Regions from separate parts of the Aeribacillus sp. FSL W8-0870 genome, predicted to be linked through region 1. Evidence: riboswitches for the same ligand, from Rfam matches in the RefSeq annotation. Region 1 holds a riboswitch; each other region holds the start of a gene.

Region 1 (8,045 bases):
ATCTGGGGGTACTGTCGTCGTAGCAAGCAAAAAAAGCGGAATCGAAAGCTTAGATGATATTCATAATAAAACATTCATTACTCCTGGTGTCGGCTGCACTCACGATGTCCAATTTGAAACGTACTTGCAAGATTACGACATTGCTTCATCAAGAATCGGCGGCACATTAAAGCATACAACTGGAAACCCGGCACAATATCAAGCTTTCTTTGAATCGGGAAAAGTGGATTTAGCCGCTGTGCCTGAGCCTTGGGCTTCATTATTAATAAAAGACGGGGCGAAAGTGATTGTCGATACGAAAGATATCGCCTATGGCACAACGCTTCCGAACACTGTTTTAGTGACGAGCAACAAATTTATTAAAGAAAATAAAGATTTAGTTCAAAATATTGTCAAAGCCCACAAAAAAGCAGTCGACTTCATCAATAAAAACAAAGAGGAAGCACGCGATATTGCCATTCAATCGATTAAAGAAATAACAAATCAAGAGCTTGACCCAGAAATTATCGACAGCGCTTGGGAACGTGTCCGCTATACAACCGAAGTGGATGAAAAAGTTCTTCAAGACTTTTCTAACTCTTCTTATGACTTGAAATTTTTAAAAGAAAAACCGGATCTTAAAGGTCTTGTAGATACAAGCTTTTTGAATTAAGCAATAAACCCCCTATACAGAAGCTTTTTGATATTATGCGGCTTCTGGATAGGGGGGTTATTTTGTTGATGTAAATTCAAGATGAAGCAGTTGTTAAAACAGGGCTTATCCCAAAAGTTGTTTATGACTATGCCTGTATATTGGGATTCTGTTGTTGTGAGAGCTTTTTATTCAAATCGCTCGAATAAGCTCCCGTTTTTTCACATTGTTTGGAGCTGTCCAGAAAGTCAAAATCCATTGAAAACGAAAGATTATAAACATTGATATATCAACATTTCTAAAACATTAAAGGGGCGTCTATAAGCCGGAAAATCGACTTATTAGACAGCGCCTATATGAATTTCAATTTCTCCATTTGGGCCGTATTTTTCAAAATCATATGTGTAAGCACGCTCTACTTAAACCAGTTTCTTCTTGCTTCCAAATCTTACTCCAAGTTTTAAAAATGCCTTGTTCGTCCGTTTTATCTACTTGAAAAACTTTATTTTCATGTTCCTCGGGATTTCAATTAAAAGCTTCCCCATTATTTTCTTCAATTGCAATGCTTAATAAATAATCTCCTCTGTAGTCGCTTTCATAATCATAATAAATTCCGTACACATTGTTTTGATGATGTTCCAGTTTTTAGAAAGCGTTTTCTCACATAATTTTGATTTGCCCCATCATTTGCTCGTCATGAAAATTATTGGTTCGTATGCTGTCGATTATATACAGCATCATAAACAGTCTTTCCTTTCCATAATATTGATAAAAAAGAGAAGGCGCATCAGTAAAGAATGTTCAGCAAATTTTCCAACGGCACGTTTATGTTCATCTTTTTTGCTTCCCAGCTTCACCTGCAAAACAAATATCGCATCTTCGTTTTCTGTTCAGTTGCTTTATGGAGTACGGGTTCGTTTGACAGAAGTTGGCGAAAAATTTATCAAACGATTAGTTTGCCAATTCAATCGTTTCATTCACTGTTTATTAAATACTCTTAAAATTTTCCAATTCCTCTAAAGAAGATCACCTCGTTCACAATTTTTCTCCAAATACGACAGCTTCCGAATTGAATATTTATATTTTAAAATCTATTAAAATTTGAGAAGCCTCAGGGGAAAATAAAACCACTTCATTGAAATGATGGAGGATCAAAGGTGATCCATACAAAAAAATTTCCCTTTTGGCTTTCGCAAAAAAACATTTCAAGAATCGACGGATTATTTAAAGAAAGTTCTTATTTTTCTTTAGTTTTACTGAAAATAAATCAAAGTTATCGGAATTGTTGGCAGGAAACGTCTTGAATTTTTTTTAAAACTGAGGTAAAGTTATACCTATCAAAAGTTCATATCGGAATTCTTATCGAGAGAGGCGGAGGGAACTGGCCCGAAGAAGTCTCAGCAACCGGTACAAGGACGGCGGCATGATAACCTTTGTACCAAGGTGCTAAATCCAGCAAGCATTTTGCCGTAAGATATGCTTGGAAGATAAGAAGGAGCCAAACAATAAACGCCTTCTTCTTATGAAGAGGGCGTTTTATTTTTAAAGCCTCCTCTACAGGCAATGAAAGCAGCACATTTTTACTAACTAAAAAAGGAGGAAAGTCAAAGATGAATATTGAAACAGTTTTGGCCCAATTAGGAAATCGAAGTGAAGCTCTTACAGGAACAGTAAGCGCCCCCATTTATTTGTCCACAGCCTATCGGCATAAAGGAATAGGTGAATCAACAGGTTATGATTACACTCGGACAAAAAATCCAACGAGAGAGCTTGTCGAGGACGCCATAGCCAAATTGGAGGGAGCCGATCAAGGATTTGCATTTTCTTCCGGAATGGCAGCGATTCAGACGATTATGGCTTTATTTAAAAGTGGAGATGAACTGATCGTTTCAAAAGATTTATATGGCGGGACATACCGCTTGTTTGAAGAAGAGTGGCGCAAATACGGTCTTTCCTTCCACTATGACGATTTTACGTCTCGCGAATATACGGAATCATTAATAAACGAAAATACTAAAGCGATTTTTCTAGAAACCCCCACTAATCCGCTTATGCAGGAAACATCGATTTCCTCGTTGGCGGAATTGGTCCGGAAGCACAATTTGCTGCTGATCGTTGACAATACGTTCTACACACCTGTTTTGCAGCGTCCGATTGAAGAAGGAGCGCATATCGTGATTCACAGCGCAACGAAATATTTAGGCGGTCACAACGATGTCCTTGCCGGCCTGGTCTGTGCAAAAGGGAAAGAAATTTGCGAAAAATTAGCCATGCATCAAAATGCAATTGGTGCGGTATTATCTCCTTTTGATTCGTGGCTGCTGCTTAGAGGAATGAAAACTTTATCATTGAGAATGGCCAAACATCAGGAAAATGCAAGGGAGCTGGCGGCATATTTAAAAGAGCTTCCTGAAATTGATGATGTATTATATCCTGGCAGAGGCGGAATGCTTTCCTTCCGTGTGAAAAAAGAAGAATGGGTCAACCCGTTTTTGCAGAATCTGAAATTAATCTGTTTTGCGGAAAGCCTTGGAGGGGTAGAAAGCTTTATAACGTATCCAGCTACCCAAACACATGCGGATATTCCGGAAGAAATCCGAATTCAAAACGGTGTATGCAACCGGCTTCTCCGTTTTTCTGTAGGGATTGAAAGCGTGGAGGATTTGAAGGAAGATCTCAAGCAGGCATTGCAAGCAGCTGCGAAAGGGGATTTACTAAATGCATGACCAATGGAGCTTTCAAACAAAATTGATTCATAATAAACATAAGGTTGACCCGACAACCGGTGCTGTCAGCGTGGCGATTCAGCAAGCGTCAACGTTCCATCAGCAAACATTGGATGAATCTCCTGAATTTGACTACAGCCGTTCAGGAAATCCAACACGAAAAGCGTTGGAAGAGGCGATTGCCGAACTGGAAGGCGGAGTGAGAGGCTTTGCGTTTGCTTCTGGAATGGCCGCTATATCAACAGCTTTTCTTTTACTTTCTTCCGGTGATCATGTTTTGGTCACAGAAGATGTGTACGGCGGAACATACCGGATCGTTGCCGATGTTTTATCGCGCTTTGGCATTGAATATACGTTTGTCGACATGACGGACCTTGATGCCGTAAAAGCAAATATACGTCCGAACACAAAAGTGATTTACATTGAAACGCCCTCGAATCCGCTGTTAAAAGTGACGGACATTCGAGCAATTGTGAAGCTTGCAAAAGAAAACGGCTGTTTAACATTTGTTGATAATACATTTATGACTCCGGCTTTGCAAAGGCCTCTCGATTTAGGGGCCGATATTGTTTTACATAGTGCAACAAAATTTTTGGCAGGTCATAGCGACTGTTTGGCAGGACTGGCAGTTGTGAAGGATGAAAAGCTTGGCGAAGAGCTTTACAAGCTTCAAAATGCCTTCGGCGCTGTTCTCGGCCCGCATGATTGCTGGCTTGTATTAAGAGGGTTAAAAACACTTCATGTGCGGCTGGATCAATCCGTCAAAACAGCTTCTCAATTAGCAGAATTTTTGAAAAAGCACCCTGCCATTAAAAAAGTGTACTATCCGGGTCTTCACGATCACCCAGGGTCAGATATTCATTTGCGGCAAAGTGTCAACGGTGGAGCGGTTTTATCGTTTGAACTAGAAGATGAAAAAGCGGTCAAGATTCTTGCTGATCATGTTCAGCTGCCTGTTTTCGCGGTCAGCCTTGGTGCAGTTGAATCGATCTTGTCGTATCCAGCTAAAATGTCCCATGCCGCGATGCCGAAAGAAGAACGGATCAAAAGAGGGATAACCGATGGTCTTCTTCGATTAAGCGTAGGACTAGAAAATTTTGAAGACTTAAAAAATGATTTGGAGTCTGGTCTTTCTACTGTTTTGGCCTATCAATAAATTTTTTCTTACCTTAATAGAAGACAGGGAGATGTCGAATACCGACAATTCCTGTCTTTTTTGTGCGCCCGGCATGGGTGTAATCTATAGGGTGAAAGTCCCGAGCTGCGAAGGCAGAAGTAGCAGTTAGCTTAACGCAAGGGTGTCCGTGGTGACGCGGAATCTGAAGGAAGCGAGCGGCAAACTTCCGGTCTGAGGAACACGAACTTCATATGAGGCTAGGTATCACTGGGTGAGTTTGCAAGACAAAACAAAGCCCTTTTTGCCGAAGGTGATACAGAGTAAATGAAGCAGATGGATGGAAGGAAAGATTACACTCTTACCCGGGGAGGTCTGGCGGATATGTGAAGTACGCTTCATAACCTACTTAGTGATAAGTAGCTGAACCGTCAGAAGTCAGCAGAGGTCATAGTATTAGTTGGTCTAGAACAACTAAGAAGGACCGAACAATTAAGAGAGAATAGCCCTTGGCATTCAGTGAGTCATGATGAACACAGAAAACGTAGTACCTCACTTGAGGGAGGAAGCGGTGAATCCCGTGGGAGATCTCTTGGAGGGTGGAGTGACCACTGGCATAAAGAGAACAGCTATTCACGGAAGTTATAAAGACTTGCGTCAATTATCTTAATTGAACCGCCGTATACGGAACCGTACGTACGGTGGTGTGAGAGGACGGGAGTTAATCGCTCCCTCCTACTCGATTTATGTTGATAATCTAGCTGACATATTATCCCACATTTTTTCATTTGTTCTTTAATATGATAGTAATGCACCCAAAGTCAAACGAATTTAAAAAGGGGGAGTATCAATGATCAAATGGCGAAGCGGACTTATATTCTTAACAGCTCTTCTTTTCATAATGATCATTTCTGCGTGTGGAAATAACAGCGAAGGAGGAAGCAGCAAAAGTGATGGCTCCAATCAAAGCGGGGAAAAGGCAGGAAGCAAGACGTTAAGCATTTTAACCGGAGGCACAGGAGGAACTTATTACCCGCTCGGCGGATCGATGGCGCAAATTATTTCGGAAGAAACGGACTTTAATGCAAATGCACAATCTTCAGGAGCATCAGCAGAAAATATGCAAGCGCTAAAAAATGGTGAAGCTGATATTGCGTTCTCGCAAACTGATATTGCTGCTTATGCATTAAACGGTGAATTGATGTTCAAAGACAATAAAGTCGACAATGTTAAAGCAATTGGGACTTTATATCCGGAGACGGTACAAATTATTACAACAAAAGATAGCGGCATCCATTCTGTTGAAGATTTGAAAGGCAAGTCGGTTTCCGTTGGTGCCCCTGGGTCTGGAGTGAATGCAAACGCACAGCAAATTTTAGAAATTCATGGATTAAGCTTTGATGATATTAAAGCGCAAAGCTTATCTTTTGACGAATCAACGGACGGCATTCAATCCGGAAGCATAGACGCTGCATTCATTACTGCGGGGACACCGACGGCTGCAGTTGAATCGCTCTCAGCACAAAAAGAAATTAGAGTAATTCCGATTGCGGATGACAAAATCAAACAATTGATAGAAAAATATCCTTACTATGCTGAAGATACAGTACCAAAGGGGACATATAAAATTCCTGAGGACGTAAAAACAGTCGCTGTAAAAGCGATGCTGGTCGTCCGCGGCGAATTGGATGAAGATGCCGTATACAATATTACAAAAGCGATTTTTGAAAATACAAATAAAATTACTCACGCAAAAGGCAAATTAATCAAAGCGGAGGCAGCCCTTGATGGAATAGGCAATTTGCCGCTTCATCCAGGGGCTGAAACGTATTTTTCAGAAAAAGGAATCCAGCCATAACGCATCAAAGATAGGCCGTTTTAAACGGTCTATCGATTTCATTATATGTAACTCCATTTTAGGTGGGGATTTTCATGAGAGCTAGGATGAAAGCTTTGTTCATCTGTCTTCCCCTTTTTATGACAATCAACGTTTTTTTATTTTTCCTTCCTATTGTAAATGCCATCGCTTTTTATCATGAAGATCAGAATGACTTATTAGGTTATCTGCCTGTCCGTGATGATGACTTGTTTCAAATTCAGTACACTCATTCCATCCATCTTACGGATGTGAAGGAGACATATACATTACGCAATAACAAAATCATTCAGACAGAACTTGAGTATGAAAATTTTGCTGTTGGAATGCCTTCTAATGCGGAAGGGGAGGGGAAATTTTTAGAAAAGGATGGAAAATTTTTTATAAAAAACATGGAGCGAGAATTTTCCTATATTGATTTGAGAATTGGACAAGTACAGGCCGATCACCGAATCGTTTATCAAGGTAACAGCTACAAATTGGCGGATTTTTTTGGACCCGGCTCATGGGTAAGAATAAAACCGGCAAAAATCAGTATTTGGCAGCAGGTGAAAGGAGTGAATATTCGTGAGTAAAGAGAAATTTGACGTACTGTCAGAAGAAGAGCAGCAAATGCTGCTTGAAAAATATGATCCTGAAGCAGGAACGAGGAAGCTAAAAGGCGTGTTGGGAGGCATCGCATTTGCCGGATTATTGGCATTTTCGCTGTTTCAGTTGTATACATCAATTTTCGGTGTTTTTACAGCGCAAATCCAGCGCTCTGTCCATCTCGGTTTTGCGCTTGCTTTGATTTTTCTTTTGTTTCCGGCTAATCGAAAAAAGAGGAAAGAATATAAATTTCAAGTGGCTTGGTATGATATCATCCTTGCGCTTTTAAGTATTGGCGTTGGAGCATATTGGCCGCTGTTCATTGATGACATTGTAATGCGCGTCGGAATATTGACAGAAACGGATTTTTATATCGGAATTTTAGCTATTTTACTAGTTTTAGAGGCAACAAGGAGGGCGGTTGGGCTGCCGATTACGATCATCGCGCTGCTTTTCTTGGCGTATGCCTATTTTGGTCCTAGCATGCCTAATTTTCTTCAGCATAGCGGTCTTAGTTTTGAACGAATTGTTCAAACTATGTTCTTTACAACCGAAGGGATTTTAGGAACTCCGCTAGGCGTGTCATCAACCTTCATCTTTTTGTTTCTCCTTTTCGGCTCCTTTTTAATCAGAACAGGGATCGGTCAATATTTTAATGATTTGGCCGTTGCCGTTGCAGGGCGCAGAATTGGCGGTCCTGCAAAAGTAGCTATTTTTTCCAGCGCTCTTCAAGGAACGATCAGCGGAAGCTCAGTTGCCAATGTCGTCACATCCGGCGCGTTTACCATCCCGATGATGAAAAAGCTTGGTTATAACAAAGATTTTGCAGGAGCGGTGGAAGCTTCTTCATCTACAGGCGGTCAGTTAATGCCGCCGGTAATGGGAGCAGCTGCGTTTTTAATGGTTGAATTTATCGGAAACGGCATTACGTATTGGGACATTGCCAAAGCGGCAGCTATTCCGGCTATTCTATATTTTGCAGGGATTTGGATCATGACTCATTTTGAAGCAAAGCGAATCGGTTTAAGAGGCTTGTCAAAAGAAGAAATGCCGAATCGGAAAGAAATTTTGAAAAAACTGCATTTGTTAGCCCCGATCGTTGTTATTATT
Region 2 (8,045 bases), 1.9 Mb from region 1:
AGATTTTATCGAAAGCATCGGCTCCCCGCCGGTAATCGAAAGGGATCGCAATGTCGGCACTTCGTCTAGCCTTTTTAAAAGTAAATCGAGCGGCAGCCCTTCCGGATCTTTCGGAGATAAAGTGTATCCTACAGCGCAATGCTCACATCGCATATTACAGATTGTGGTGGTGGTAAATTCTATATTTGATAATGTTAATTCACCGTATTCCTTCATATCTAAATAAGCTTCCCAAGGGTCATAGGAAGGAGTAATCTTTTTGAGGGTTGTATAAGTTTCCATAAAAATCATTTCTCCTTTAATTAACGTTCTCAAGACATAACGTTCCTTATGACGATATTGCCCTATTACCTCTACACCGTTTTTTGAATTAATGCTTCCAGCAATGCGGAATACCCTTGAAGCATCAACCGCCCTAGAGTCGCCCCCTAGCTCTTTTAATTGTTCTAAGAAGTGATTTTGTACCGCTTGCCATAACGGCTTTGTAAGGAACAGGCTCTTTAAGCCAAATTAAAACCATTCCTTGACCGCTAAAAATGATTATATTCGGCTCTGGAATCGATTGGCCAAAATAATCGTATTCTAATTTGCCGATGATCCAGTTCGAATTATAATTAAACAAATAAAAATCTAAATCAACATATAACGACTTTAATTGCCTTATATTCGTAATTTGTCGGCTAGGCTTATAAAATTGTATTCTAGCTAAAATAAACATCCTCTTCGAGCCATTCTGTTAGTTTTTCAGCCAATTCCTGTGGTTTGTAATGATATTGGATGAATTTACCTTCTTTTTTCTTTGCAACAGTAATCCATCAATCAGAGTTATGATGATGAAACCATGCATGGTATCTAGCGTTATCTAGCCTTTTTGCATTTTCCATAAATATTTTCTGGTGTGCGTAAAATGTTTGTGGGAGAAATTCTTAGAATTCCCGATGAGGGGGGATGGGAACGTAGGTTCGCAATCCCCTCATCGGGGTCACCAAGCGAAAGCGCGGTAGGATCCCAAGCAGGAACATGAAAAAAGGACTCTCTCCCTGATAAGATGATTGACCACACTATCAAACAGGAGGAGAGAGTCCCATGAATATTCAACAACATCTTACCACAAATTCGTTGACATGGAAAGAGATCGAACTTGATTTGTTTCGAGCCCTGCAAAACGCCTTCGCCGAACTGTTTACGGCTTTGTTGGAGGACATCGACCGACAATTGGCGGAAACCCGGGACAAGCGCCGGTACCACTTGAAAGACAAACGACGCTCCACGATTCAAACCCTGTTTGGCGAAGTCACCTTTGAGCGAAACTACTATTTAGACCGAGAACAAAACCGTTACACGTTTTTGCTTGACTCCCTTCTAGCGTTTGATGGATCGCAGTCAATCAGTCCTTGTCTAGAAGAAACGGCGGTGGGATTGGTTGTGGAGTGCTCTTCTTATCGCAAAGCGGCTTGTACGCTTGCCCAGATGGTCGGGTATCCGGTGATAAGCCATGAGGCGATCCGCCAGTTGGTGCTCGAAGCCGAAGCTCCGCTGCACTGCCCGGTTGACCAGCAATATGGACGGATGCTGTTTGTGGGAGGCCGATGGACTGTTTGTCTCTCGCCAAGGGAAGAGAAAACGGGCCAAGGAAGACAAATCCTGATCGTTCACGAAGGGTGGAAGCGCAACGGCTTACGGATCGAATTCGTGAATCAGCGCCATTACGTCCATGAGGGCAAGGGGGAGCATTCCTGTTAGAAGTTTTTTCGGGGACTTGAATAAAAAAAGCCCTCTTGGTATGATTCGGGGGTGTCAATCAACCGAATTGACCCCTAATTTGGATACCAAGGAGGACTATACATGAATTCTATCTCAAACAAGAAGATTAATCAAGTCACCGATCAAACGCTGGTTGTTGGGATGGATATCGCAAAGAAAAAACATTATGCCTGCTTTGTGGATGAGCGAGGGAGGGTGTTAAAAAAGCCGTTTCCCGTTCTGCAATCGAGAGAAGGATTGGAATGGTTGTACCAGTGCATCGTGGAAGCCATGAAGGAATTTGGAAAAACCGAGGTGATCGTTGGCATCGAGCCAACAGGACATTATTGGCTGAATCTCGCCTATTTTCTTGATGAGAAAGGCATCCCTCTCGTCATGACAAACCCGATGCACGTGAAGCGATCCAAAGAACTGGACGACAACCTTCCAACCAAGCACGATGCGAAAGACGCGCTCGTCATTGCCCGGTTAGTGAAAGATGGCCGATTCAGCTATCCACGTATTCTCAAAGGGATGGAGGCGGATCTGCGCGTGGGAGCGACATTTCGCTCCAAATTGGTGGAAGAACAGGGAGCGATTCGAAATCAAATGATTCGCTGGCTTGATCGATATTTTCCGGAGTTTTCCCAAGTCTTCCCGTCATTTGGGAAAATGGCGCTCGCGGTGCTGGAATATACGCCATTTCCGAGTGATCTGGCAGGAAAAGAACTAGAAGAGGTGCTGGCCCTTTACCGGCAAAGTGAGGGATTACAATCGCCACAAAAGCCGAAAGCGAAGAAGTTGATGGAATTGGCCCAACACTCCATTGGCGTAACGGAAGGACAACAGATGGCCCGTATCGAAATTGCCACGCTTGTCCGCCGGTACCGCCAACTGGAAGAAGAAATCGAGGCACTGACAGAGCAGCTGATCGAACTCGTACAGACATCGGTCGAGTACGAATGGTTGAAGACCGTTCCGGGCTTAGGCGATGCGACCATCGTAGAATTGTTATCAGAGATCGGGAGTTTCTCCCATTATCAGGATCCGCGGCAGCTTATCAAATTAGCGGGCCTGACGCTGCGGGAACATTCCTCCGGCCAACACAAAGGGCAAAAACGGATCTCCAAGCGTGGAAGAAGGCGGTTGCGCGCCCTTCTGTTCCGGGTGATGATGCCGATGATCCGCCACAACGAAGCGTTTCGGCAGCTGCACGACTATTACACGGCACGTCCTGATAATCCGTTGCGGAAGAAGCAATCGATTGTGGTGTTATGCGGAAAATTATTGAAGGTATTGCACGCTGTATGTACGAAGCACCAAGCGTTCGATGCGAAGCGAATGATGCAGGACATCTTTGGCCTCGAAACGGCTGCTTGATGCCTATAGTCTCGATTCTCTAGACAACAAGGATGACACGGAGAAGCTGGCGCGATATCATCCATTCGACCTTGAGTCCCTAAAGGAGCTTAGCCGGCCTCTGCCTGATGACTAGACCGAACGAAGGAATGTAGGCACAAGGATGCCAAGAGACATGGGAGGGTTCGTCATCATCAGCGATGCAGAGATCCACGGTGCATCCCATACGCTTCCCCCACTACAACCAAATTTAACCAGTAGTGGCCGCGAAGCGTACCCAGTCAATGTAAGATATACACATATTTAAGAAATAATGTTAGAAACTTTGTCGAAAAATATTTTTTTGACACCCCTGAAACGGCTACAACCGTTGATATATCAACATTTATAGAGGGAGGGCTGTCAAGAAAAACTCGACAGCCTAAAATTAAATCCAGATTTTAATTAACAAACTGTAGATGAGCAAATTCACTAACATAAATTTACATCCGAACAAAAAAGGAGACATGAACCCGATTCCTTGATTAGAATAGATGTGTCACCAAACCATTCTCAAGGAGGTTCATGTCTCATGAATAGACTACCACATCACCAAGGAATCGACAAGTTTTTCGCAATGTTGGGGCTGGCCCTTTATTTCTCTAAGCCGGTCATGAAGCATCTCGTTCATATTATCGATGCGCTGACAACGAAAGGATTTGTGGGAACCTTGACCGATCTGCATCATGAGAGCTTTCATCCCAACCATCGAACGACACTGAGCCATTTTTTCACGAAAAGCCCTTGGGATGAAGAAATCTTGCTTCGCAAACTCCAGCAGTGGATGCTTCGTCATGTGGAACGAACGGCCAAGCGAAAGAATCACCCCATTTTTGTTTCGATCGATGATACGATCTGCCGAAAAACGAAGCCTTCGTCACAGGCGAAACACGCTATTGAAGGGTGTAATTGGCATTATTCTCACGCGGACAAAAAGTCGATTTGGGGACACTCTCTCGTCTGGCTCATGGTTCATACGATGACGCAAGCCTTTCCCTTTGCGTTTCGCCTCTACGACAAGGCGGATGGGAAAAGCAAGGGTCAATGGGCCATCGAGATGCTTTCTTCTTTGGATGTGCACGGTTCTGTTTATGTGCTGATGGATTCTTGGTACCCATCGAAAACACTCGTGGAAGCCTGCCTGAAAAAAGGATTCCACGTCATTGCGATGCTCAAGACGAATCGGGTTCTTTATCCAAAAGGCATCGCCATCCAAGCCAAACAGTTTGCCCGCTATATCGAACCGAACGACACCCATCTCGTCACGGTGGGAGAAGAGCGTTATCGCGTGTATCGCTACGAGGGAGCGCTGAAAGGTCTCGATGATGCCGTTGTGTTGTTGGCTTGGAAAGCCGATCAGCCGATGACACCTGAACATCTTCACTGCGTCTTGAGCACCGACCGGGAGCTAAGCGATGAAGAGATCTTGCGCTACTATGCCCAGCGTTGGTCGATCGAATGCTTTTTTCGACAAGCGAAAGACCAGCTGAAGCTCGATGGGTACCGCGTTCGTCAACGTCGGGCGGTGAAACGGTATTGGATCTTGGTGCAACTCGCTTATGTGTACAGTATGGTCGAATCCAACAGCGATTTCTCTACCGGGCTTGACTTCCTTCGAAAGAAGAAAGGACATAGCCTCGTGGAGTTTATTTACGATGCAGCGAAACAAGATATTCCCATTGATGTCGTTAAAAAACAGCTTCATGTGGCATAAGGGGTACTCCGTTTGTCTCTTTTTACATGGTAATTATTGTAATGAAAATTGCTCAACTACAGTAACAAATTTAATTGTTTCCACCTTTAAAATTCCCTTTGCTCTTCCACCTTTAGCATTTCCTTTTCTATAACGTCTACCAATTTTTTAGTACTATACATATATAGCACTAACTCTTTATCCCCATCTTCAATGTGGATTTCAGCTTGAACCCTTATTTTTGATGGCTTTCCTTTATAGATAACATCGAAAGTTCCAAACTCTTTGATCTCATTGTCTTCATTCATTTTATCTATTTCAGATATTTCAGATAGAATCATGTTGATTTCTTCTTGAGTCAAGCCTGAATCTAAAATTGAGTTTGATAAATGGTTTAAAAAGGGTTCTATCTCTTCAAGATCAAAATTCATTCCTGCAGCATAACGTGCTTCTTTGTATTTAGTAACTTTATTCCAAAAATTAATCATAAAAATAGGTTCCTCCTATCAAATGTTTAATTTTCAGGTTTAATTCTAGAATATAAAACATCATGTTCTTTAATTGATCGATCCTCGTTTTTAATTAAATCATCCGTTCCAGTAAATAACATATAACATCCTTTCCTTACATACGATTCACTTATTCCTAGCAATTTAGCTAATTTGTAATTCGAGAAATCAGGATTCAACTCAATTGCTTGTCTAAGTTTTTCTAAGTTCTTATCCGTTTTATTGCGCTGTTCTTTTAAATACTCCTCACGGCTTTTTACGCCCATTTCCCGGCGTTTTTGTTTCCTTCTCCGCTTTTCATTCGCATCTATAATCGTGCTTAAATGGCGTTGTTCGTCCTCTGTTATATCTAACCATTCAATTAATTTTTTATTGCTGATATTATATCCAGCGCCAGGATACCCTTTTTCTCTGGCTATTCGGTTTGCTTCTTCGTTATTCCGTGCATAATAGGCCTTTTCAGCGCTTCTGGTGGATCTTCTTAAAGGCTCATTAAACTGTAAATTAAACGTTAGCGTTTGTTTTAAGGCTTCTTCTGGATCATTCAAAAAGCAACATAACCAATAACGGTACAAGAAACAAATTGTCTCACGATAACCAGTAACGTTATAATTGCGTAATTCAACCAGTTTTTCTAAGTCTAGTAATCTAGCATGATGCGATCGGAAGACGTTAAAAAGATGTTGTACCTTCTTTTTTCGTCCTCTTTTTTTAGGCTTTCCTGTTTTGGCTCAACCTCAAGTTCCGGTAAATACCTCAAATTGTAAACTGCACCATTAAATAATTGTAGCATGCCATCAGAAAAATGTAAGCGAATTTGAATCGAATATGATGTAAAAAAGTGTTGACAGAGGGGAAGGATAGTGGCATAATCCAAGTAACCAAATAAGAATTATAAAGTTAATAATAAAACTCTTATCAAGAGCAGGTGGAGGGATGAGCCCAATGAAGCCCGGCAACCGACTCATATGATGAGCACGGTGCTAATTCTCCCAACAGAGATGTTGAAAGATAAGAAGTTGTTTTGACAAAAAACCTCTTCTTATTGAAGAGGTTTTATTTATATAAAAAAATCTGAATGAAGAGGATTGAAAAAATGGGTCACGTAACAGCAGTATACCAAATCATTGCGAAACGAGAAGATTTAGAAAAAAAAGCAGAAGGCATTGCTCTTGGATTAACGGTAGGTTCGTGGACTGATCTTCCTCTTTTAGTGCAAGAGCAGTTAAAAAAGCATAAAGGACAAGTGGTTGAAATAAAAGAAACAGGCGAGGATCCATCCTCCGGCAAAACGATTGCACAGCTTCACATTCGCTTTCCGGGAGAAAACTTTTCTAAAGACATTCCTGCCATCTTAACGACAACTTTTGGAAAATTATCACTAGATGGAGAAATAAAATTACTAGATTTGCAGTTTGACGATGAGATCTTTCGGTATTTTCCAGGTCCTCGATTTGGAATTCAGGGGATACGAGAAAAACTTGGCGTTTACGACAGACCGTTAGTGATGAGCATCTTTAAAGGTGTAATTGGACGTGATATAGATTACCTTCTTGCCCAATTGCGGGAGCAGGCTCTCGGGGGCGTCGACTTAGTAAAGGATGATGAAATACTTTTTGAAAATTCGCTCACATCATTTGAAACAAGAATAAAGGAAGGCAAAAAAGTTCTTGATAACGTGTATCAAGAAAAAGGACACCGAACTTTGTATGCGGTCAATTTGACGGGAAAAACATTTGAATTGAAAGATAAGGCAAGAAAAGCAAAAGAATTAGGTGCCGATATTTTGCTATTTAATGTTTTTACATATGGCCTCGATGTGCTGCAAGCATTAAGGGAAGATGATGAAATCGCCCTCCCGATTATGGCTCATCCGGCGTTTAGCGGATCGTTTACTTCATCCGAAAAATATGGGCTCTCTCATTCCTTATTGCTTGGAAAATTGATAAGAATTGCTGGAGCAGATTTTTCGTTGTTCCCTTCACCATATGGCAGCGTTGCATTGGAGCGTGACAAAGTTTTAAACGTGAAAGAAGAATTGGTGAAGAAATCAGTTTTAAAACCAGTTTTTCCTGTTCCATCTGCTGGCATTCACCCGGGTCTTGTTCCCATTTTAATTCATGATTTTGGAAAAGATTGTGTCATTAATGCAGGAGGCGGTGTTCACGGTCACCCGCAAGGTGCTAAAGGTGGAGGAAAAGCTTTCCGTCAAGCAGTTGACGCTGTTTCCCGGGGTGTTCCCCTTAATGAAGCAGCTGAAGACATAGAATTACAAGAAGCAATTCGGCTCTGGGGATGGAAGGAGGCACCGTCCAATTGAAGCCAGTAATATTTTGTGATTTTGATGGAACGGTGACAAAAAAAGATAACATCGTTAGCATCATGAAGCGTTTCGCTCCAAAAGAGTGGGAGCAATTGAAGGATGGCGTCCTTTCCCAGTCGATTAGTATTCAGGAAGGAGTCGGCAAGATGTTTGCACTTCTTCCATCTTCTTTAAAGGGTGACATCATTCACTATATTTTAGAAACTGCAGAAATAAGGGAAGGATTTCGCGACTTTGTTCATTATGCGAAAAACATGAACATTCCTTTATACATTGTCAGCGGCGGAATCGATTTTTTTATTAAACCGCTGTTGCAGCCTTTTGATTCTATTACCGCACTGTTTTGCAATAAAGCGGATTTTAGCGGAGAAACGATCAC
Region 3 (8,045 bases), 190 kb from region 1:
AAGATACCTGAGAAAACTTTAGCATTCGGAAGACCCGCCAAAGTGATTAGAGAATTAACAGAAGAAGATCTTCAAGATATGGAACGCATCCGTCGCGAGTATATCGAAAAAGCTCAATATTATAAAAATATTGCTCGTATGAACAACATATAAATTGCTTATAAAAACATTTTAAAACTTTCTCTTTCAAATGTCATTCTTTACCGGGCAGCTTCATGTATTTTTAAAATTTTGTAAAATTTTTATTAGATTTGTTGAAGTTTACATAAATATGAGAGAAAATTTTTTATAAGAATTTTTGCTTTTTGAAAAGAGGAACTTTAACATGGGCAGACTGCTGAATCAGCTTTACCAATTTGAGTGCAAGTTGTTCAAACTGATTAATTCGCATTTTGAACGAAAAGGACTGAATGTTTATTTTCGGTATATTACTCATTTAGGAGGGGCTGTTTTTTCAATTGCAACATGTTTAATGCTGATGTTATTTTTTAATGAACCTGTAAAAACTGTTGCCTTGGCAAGTTCAGCTGCTCTTTTTTTCAGTCATATTCCGGTTTTCATTGTGAAAAGAATTTATCCACGCAGACGGCCTTATCTTACATTATTTGAAACAAAAATGTTAGAAAATCCGTTAACTGACCATTCATTTCCTTCTGGACATACGACAGCTGTATTTTCAGTGGCTACACCATTTTTGCTCTTTTTTCCAGCCTTAACATGGATTTTGCTTCCTCTCGCATTCAGTGTGGCACTATCAAGAATTTTTCTTGGCCTACACTACCCTTCAGATGTGCTGGCGGGAATAGTTCTAGGAGCTTCAGCAGGCACCATCTGTTTTGTCGCATTCGGACCATAAAAGCAAAAAGGTGTCTAATGCATGCATCGCATTGGACACCTTTTTTATTTTACAAATATTGATGAGCTTGTTCGCGCAAAGCTTCCGCTTTATCTGTGCGTTCCCATGGCAAATCTAGATCGTTGCGTCCGAAATGACCGTAAGCAGCTGTCTGTTTGTAAATCGGGCGGCGCAAGTCAAGCATTTTTATAATGCCAGCTGGGCGCAAATCAAAGTTATTGCGAATTAATTCAACTAAAACATCTTCGCTTACTTTGCCAGTACCGAACGTATCAACAGAAATAGAGACAGGTTTCGCCACACCAATTGCATAGGCCAGCTGAACCTCGCATTTGTCTGCAAGTCCGGCTGCGACAATATTTTTCGCTACGTAACGAGCCGCATAAGCTGCAGATCGGTCTACCTTCGTCGGATCTTTTCCTGAGAAAGCTCCTCCGCCATGGCGCGCATAGCCTCCGTAAGTATCGACAATGATTTTTCGTCCCGTTAATCCTGCATCTCCTTGTGGTCCGCCAATAACGAAACGTCCGGTAGGGTTGATGAAATATTTTGTTTCTTCATCGATCAGTTCTTTTGGAGCAACCGGATCAATTACTTTTTCTTTAATATCCTGCTTAATTTGTTCTAAAGTTGCCTCCGGATGGTGTTGAGTCGATATGACAATTGTGTCAATTCTAACCGGCTGTTCATTTTCATCATATTCTACCGTAACTTGCGTCTTTCCGTCCGGACGCAAATAAGGAATTTCTTCGCTTTTTCTAACTTCTGTAAGCCGGCGTGAAAGCTTATGGGCAATGGAAATCGGGAGAGGCATTAATTCCTTCGTTTCATTGCATGCAAAACCGAACATTAACCCTTGATCTCCAGCGCCAATCGCTTCAATTTCTTCATCAGTCATTTGTCCTTCTCTCGCTTCTAAAGCTTTATCCACCCCTGCAGCAATATCGGGTGATTGCTCATCAATTGATGTTAAAACAGCACAAGTTTCAGCATCAAAACCGTATTTAGCTCTCGTATAGCCGATCTCTTTGACCGTTTCTCGCACAATTTTTGGTATATCCACATACGTGCTTGTCGTAATTTCTCCACTGACTAATACAAGTCCGGTGGTGACAGATGTTTCGCAAGCTACACGTGCGTTCGGATCTTTTTCTAAAATGGCATCTAAAATCGCATCTGAAATTTGGTCGCAAATTTTGTCCGGATGCCCTTCCGTTACGGATTCAGATGTAAACAGACGGCGCTTTTTTGTCATTTACTGCTTCCTCCTCAAACTTAAAATGATGTTTATGGAGTGCTACACTCCTTGTCATTGACACGGAACTCATTCCCTCGCCACTATTGTAAACATATCAAAATATTTCGTACGATAAGAAAAACTTGGCTAAACGAGATTTCTCTTATACATAGAAAAAACCTTCCCTGCCAGAGGAAAGGTTGTTATAAACATCATTGCCTTTCACTCTTATCGTTCAAGGATATAACCTTGCATCAGGTTAGCACCATTGCTCGTCTATGAATATGGAATTCTTTCGCATCATGTTGTATGTCCATAGAATACCGGGATTTTGAAAGCCATATTCTACTGTCTTCTTTCAACGAGCCGGTTGCTGGGCTTCATAGGGCCTGTCCCTCCGCCAACTCGGGATAAGAGTATCCGTTCAAATGTATATCATACAGGAGCAAAAAAGTACTTGTCAACAATAAATAAAGCTTCTCTGTAATTTTCCAAATCATCTGATATCCATTATTTCAGTATCAGCTGATCAATCATGATTCGTATGATGCCCAAAAATGAAGGCAAAATATATAGTAAAAACATTATTTTCAGAAATCGATAAATAGGATGGATTATTTTTGCGAATGTGTTATACTATTTCTATAAAACCATTTCAAATATGCAAAAAAAGGATGGTATGTATATGAATATTGTAGATGTATCAAATGAATTAGCTTCGTTGATCAGCGGACCAAATGCATATCATAATTTACCAGTCGCACGACTTGTAGAAAAAGTTTTAGCTAGGAAAGAAGGTTTTTTAACAAATACAGGTGCAGTTTCGGTTACAACAGGCAAATATACCGGCCGGTCACCAGAAGATAAATTCATCGTTGAAGAAGATTCTGTCAAGCATTTAATTGATTGGGGACCCGTCAACAAGCCAATTTCATCAGAAGTTTTTGAAAAACTGTACTTAAAAGTCATACAATATTTAAAAAATAGAGATGAAATTTATGTTTTTAACGGATTTGCCGGAGCTGACAAAAAATATCGTCTTCCAATTCAAGTGGTCAATGAATTGGCGTGGCAAAATTTATTTGCTCGCCAACTGTTTATCCGTCCGAAAAGCCAAGACGATTTAAAGGAGCATAAAAATCCGTTTACGATTGTTTCCGCTCCTTCCTTTAAAGCAGATCCAGCTGTGGATGGAACGAACTCAGAAGCATTTATCATTATTTCTTTTGAAAAGAGAATAATCCTGATCGGCGGAACTGAATATGCAGGCGAGATGAAAAAGTCTATCTTTTCCGTCATGAACTTCCTGCTTCCAGAAAGAGATATATTTTCAATGCACTGCTCCGCCAATGTCGGTCAAGAAGGCGATGTCGCGCTCTTTTTCGGTTTATCGGGAACAGGCAAAACAACACTTTCCGCCGATCCAAAACGCCGATTAATTGGTGATGATGAACACGGCTGGTCTTCATCTGGTATTTTTAATATTGAAGGCGGCTGTTATGCAAAATGCATCGGTTTGTCTGAAGAAAAAGAACCTCAAATTTATAACGCGATTCGATTCGGTTCCGTTTTGGAAAACGTTGTGGTTGATGAATCGACACGAATTCCTGATTATGACAACTCCTTATTAACAGAAAACACCCGTGCGGCTTATCCAATTGAAGCGATTGACAATATTGCTAAACCGAGCATTGCGGGTCACCCTAACACTATTATTTTTTTAACAGCTGATGCGTTCGGTGTTCTACCGCCAATAAGCAAATTAACGAAAGAACAGGCTATGTATCATTTCTTAAGCGGTTATACGAGCAAGCTTGCTGGAACGGAAAGGGGTATTACTTCCCCTAAAACAACGTTCTCCACATGCTTTGGCGCACCATTTCTTCCGCTTCCAGCTACAAGATACTCTGAAATGCTCGGAAGAAAAATCGAAGAACATGATGTGAAAGTATTTTTAGTCAATACAGGGTGGACCGGCGGAGAATACGGAGTAGGAAAACGAATTAAACTTGCTTATACAAGAGCCATGGTTCAGGCAGCATTGGAAGGCGAACTCGATGAGGTGGAAACTGTAAAAGACCCTATTTTCGGGCTGGCGATTCCTGCTCATGTTCCAGGAGTGCCTGATGAAGTTTTACAGCCTATTAAAACATGGAGTGATAAAAACGCTTATGAACAAAAAGCGTATGAATTAGCAAAAGCATTCAAAGAGAACTTCAAAAAATTCTCGAACGTTCCGAAGGAAATTGAAGAACTTGGCGGTCCAATCATATAAAAAAATTACTTACTTTCGGCTATCGGCTTTGAACTGTCCCCTGTCAAGTAGACTGTAGAAATAATAAAAATATACCTAAGCGGCTTTAGCTCTATATTCCATGGGGCTAAAGCCGCTTAATCTTTTTTGATACCTTTCATAATGATAAAAGCGGTTGTACTCATCCATCGCAAGAGCTAATTCTTTAAATGTCTGATACTTATGTAAATAATACTTCTCGCATTTAAAGCGTTCCCCAAAAAGATACCATTGGCCCATTATCAATGCATCTGCCTACTCTTGACATACTTTGTGTCATCCCTGCTTGGTCTATCCTACGTTTAAAACCATGAGAGGTATATTGGAACCCACGGTCACTATGAATAAGTGGATGCTCTCCTTTTAAAAGTACGGTGGCTTGATCCAACGTTTTGAATACAAGATGATGATGATTGGAATGTCCTAAAACATCGCTCACAATTGATCCATCATATAGATCAAGAATAGCACTTAAATAGGCTCTCTTTGATGAACCTATTTTAATTCTGTGACATCAGCTACCCATTTTTCACTTGGCTTTTCCGCTGTAAATTCACGATTCAATATATTTTCTGCAACATGTTGAGGGAAAACGTTTTAACCACTTATAGTAAGCAGCTCGTGAAATACCGGCGATTTCACATATAAGATTATGCTTAGTTTTCTTTCTCATGAAGTTCCCGGATTGCGATATACTTGTCTTCAAAACGGATTTGGTTTACTTTCACCTCCTTTCGATTTCCTCTAACTTTTTTAAAAATAGATTCTCCGCACGTAAGCGCTCATTTTCTCTTTCTAACTTTTTCATCTCCAGTTTCATTTTCTCTTCTGGAGATAACTCTGCTTCTTCTTTTTTTCTTCCTCGTTTGTCTTTATCCATTGCCTTAAAGAATATTTAGTAATTTGATACCTTTTACAAAGCTCTTGAATAGTACATTCTCGGTTTTCATATGCAAGTAAAACTTCAAGTTTGAGCTCTGTTGTATATTGCTTATACATAGAAAAACTCCCCCTAAGGTAAAACAGATTTTTTATATTTTAATCTGTCTACCTTAAGGGGAGCATATCACTTTGTCGATAGCCTTTTAATATTTTTATGTGGTTTGGCAAAACAAATCGGCAACGCAGATTTTTAGACGAAAACCCCTTTTTCAACGAACTTTTATGAAAAAGGGGTTACGCGATTTTTTATGATAAGACAAATGGAAGCCGTACTCGAAAAAATTAAGCAAATTCCTCCTTCCACAATCCGTTCAGCAAATGAACGGAAATATGGTGACGGTTAATTGGTTGAGTACAATGAAGTGAGATTATAAGTAAGCACGGTTTTGTTATCAGCCCATTCCAATTTAATAATTTCAGCTGTTCCTGTAGGATCGCTTATCAACGTTTTTCGAACTTCCAAAGGAATATTCATAGGATAAAGGCGATAGCCATCTTTGACAAGCTGAAATACGTTTTCCTCTATCCGCTTTTCCTTCCCTTTTGTAATAATCATCGTATTTAATTCAAGCGGCATGCCCATTTCTCCAATCCCCTTTCATTTGATCGATCATTTTTTAGTATGTATCATATGAAAAATATAATGGTCAATTTTTCATCCATTTTATCATTCGTTCTAAAACCATCCGGTTATGCCGAGGCGGAAAATGATGACTAAAATGTTGGAAATACCAGCTGTCCACTTGCTTTCCCAATTCTTTCAGCCTTCTTTCCAATCGATATGCATGTTCAATTGACACGTTTTCATCTTTTCCCCCATGAATGATTAAAACGGGTGCTTGCATTTTTTCAAGGTAATACAACGGTGTCCGCCATTTATAGCGGTCAGGATATTTCTTCGGTGTCCCTCCAATAACTCTTTTCATCATCCTTCTTAAGTCCTTTCTCTCCTCATAAGTTAAAAACATATCAGACACCCCGCCCCAGCTTACAACAGATCGAACATTTGAGCATATAATCCCAGTAAGCAAGGCCATGACTCCTCCCCTTGAAAAGCCAAAAACGTGAATGCGATCCGGATTCACTTGCGGATGTTTCATCAACAAATAGAATGCATTGACCGCATCAAAACGATCATTCCCCGCAAAATCTTCATTCCCTTCTCCTCCTAAATTTCCTCGATAAAAGGGAGCCATCACGATAAAGCCTTTTGATGCAAATTGTATAATTCTTCCTGCCCGGACCATACCAACATTTTTAATCCCTCCGCGCAAATATAAAAAGCCATCATAAACACCTTCTTGAACAGGCTCTGCTAACAGACCTTTCACTTTTAGTCCTTCAGAAATATATGTCACGATGGAAAGCTTAATCGAAGGGTTCGGTGATGGGAAAATTTGTTTGTCAACTATTTCTCCGTTTCTCAGCATCTTTTCAACCTCCATTTAGGTAGGCAATCACACATTATATTTTTTTTTCATACTTTATCCTAGATCAGTAGCGTTGCATAAAAAAATTTAATGTTTGTCAAGCTCAATAAAAATTCCAGTTATTTCATGTAACTGAATATTCAGACATACAATCTTTCTAAGCAAGCTTAAAAGGACAATGACGTCTTAATCGGCAGTCCATTTCCACAATTTGGTAATATATTACAGAAACATTGGATCATAAACTAAATCGTCTAGGTGTTCCACCTCCCCTTCTTCAAATTGGTACACGATGGTTTCAAAATCTTTTTCCCAATGGTATTTTTTCCGACCGTTGGACGTTCGAATTGGCTTTTTAAAAAGGGAGCGAACAAAACAGTCAAAACCTTTAAAAAGCAGATTCTGTAAAGTTCGCTTGATCTCTAATAAAGGACCATCGTGATTCACTTTTAATTGGAGCATGGCCTGTAAGCAATAGGTGATTAGGGCGATCCAAATTTGATTGTAAACGGCATTTTGACTTTTTCCATAAAATCTTTTTATCTTAAGGTGCTGTTTCATCCATTTAAAGAAGGTCTCTATCTTCCAGCGATATCGGTATAAATCTGCAATCTCTTCCGCAGAAAGATCAAAGCAATTGGTTATGATGATCACGGGATTCCCTTCGCTGTCGACCGTTTCGATCAATCGGAGAGGATGAGTCATTTTGGTATGATTACGGTCATTTCCTAAAATGACAATCTGATCCCTATAAATCAAACGTTCTGGATTGGGAATCCGTTCCGATAAAACTTCAATCTCTGCGTTCTTTTTAAGCCGGGTAATGAATCGCACCCCTTCTCGGCATAAGCGGTCGAACTGTTTGTAATCGACATACCCTCGATCAAACAAGTAAATCGCATTTGGATCGATTTCAATGAGTTCGTCCATCTGTGTGCGATCGGCATGTTTCGCGGGTAAGATAATCCCTTGATCCGGAACAGTGATATCCTTCGTTACAACAACCTTTAAATGGAGTCGAACACCAGCCTTTGTCTTACGAAAAGTTGCCCATGGATATTGGCTCAAACTCATGCTCATCGTGGTAGAATCAATGACCAGAAGACGACCAATGTTTCGGATGATCGGGGCATTTTTCATTTGCCCTTGGATCTTTAAGACCAGATATTTAAATACTTTTTCAAACAGTTGAGGGGATAATTGGCCTAATTTGCGAGAAAGTTGCGAAGTACTAATTGCATCAAATTCCAGATATGTCTGCAACTCTTCCTTGTCTTTCAAATGTTT

The links. Region 1 has a riboswitch for S-adenosylmethionine ahead of NSU02_RS06145 (methionine biosynthesis PLP-dependent protein). Riboswitches for the same ligand answer to the same signal wherever they lie in the genome.
Region 2: it holds a riboswitch for S-adenosylmethionine, as region 1 does, so the genes downstream of both, NSU02_RS16895 (2,3-diketo-5-methylthiopentyl-1-phosphate enolase) here and NSU02_RS06145 (methionine biosynthesis PLP-dependent protein) in region 1, are expected to answer to the same signal.
Region 3: it holds a riboswitch for S-adenosylmethionine, as region 1 does, so the genes downstream of both, metK (methionine adenosyltransferase) here and NSU02_RS06145 (methionine biosynthesis PLP-dependent protein) in region 1, are expected to answer to the same signal.

Annotation. Positions count from the first base shown of each region.
Region 1 covers NZ_CP150165.1:1,257,612-1,265,656, forward strand. Annotated here, with positions in the region: gene NSU02_RS06140 (aliphatic sulfonate ABC transporter substrate-binding protein) at 1-652, shown strand, start outside; SAM riboswitch class I at 1,988-2,125, shown strand; gene NSU02_RS06145 (methionine biosynthesis PLP-dependent protein) at 2,242-3,357, shown strand; gene metC (cystathionine beta-lyase) at 3,350-4,513, shown strand; gene NSU02_RS06155 (TAXI family TRAP transporter solute-binding subunit) at 5,322-6,329, shown strand; gene NSU02_RS06160 (DUF1850 domain-containing protein) at 6,404-6,922, shown strand; gene NSU02_RS06165 (TRAP transporter permease) at 6,960-8,045, shown strand, end outside.
Region 2 covers NZ_CP150165.1:3,475,995-3,484,039, reverse strand. Annotated here, with positions in the region: gene yfkAB (radical SAM/CxCxxxxC motif protein YfkAB) at 1-282, opposite strand, end outside; gene NSU02_RS16925 (hypothetical protein) at 416-718, opposite strand; gene NSU02_RS16920 (UPF0236 family protein) at 1,087-1,743, shown strand; gene NSU02_RS16915 (IS110 family transposase) at 1,846-3,123, shown strand; gene NSU02_RS16910 (IS701 family transposase) at 3,674-4,855, shown strand; gene NSU02_RS16905 (hypothetical protein) at 4,942-5,322, opposite strand; gene NSU02_RS16900 (hypothetical protein) at 5,349-5,891, opposite strand; SAM riboswitch class I at 6,256-6,361, shown strand; gene NSU02_RS16895 (2,3-diketo-5-methylthiopentyl-1-phosphate enolase) at 6,440-7,663, shown strand; gene NSU02_RS16890 (2-hydroxy-3-keto-5-methylthiopentenyl-1-phosphate phosphatase) at 7,639-8,045, shown strand, end outside.
Region 3 covers NZ_CP150165.1:1,063,813-1,071,857, reverse strand. Annotated here, with positions in the region: gene NSU02_RS05280 (gamma carbonic anhydrase family protein) at 1-153, shown strand, start outside; gene NSU02_RS05275 (phosphatase PAP2 family protein) at 326-856, shown strand; gene metK (methionine adenosyltransferase) at 906-2,111, opposite strand; SAM riboswitch class I at 2,319-2,510, opposite strand; gene pckA (phosphoenolpyruvate carboxykinase (ATP)) at 2,779-4,368, shown strand; partial or broken gene NSU02_RS05260 (IS3 family transposase) at 4,444-5,257, opposite strand; gene NSU02_RS05255 (DUF2584 domain-containing protein) at 5,669-5,911, opposite strand; gene NSU02_RS05250 (prolyl oligopeptidase family serine peptidase) at 5,976-6,758, opposite strand; gene NSU02_RS05245 (IS4 family transposase) at 6,981-8,045, opposite strand, start outside.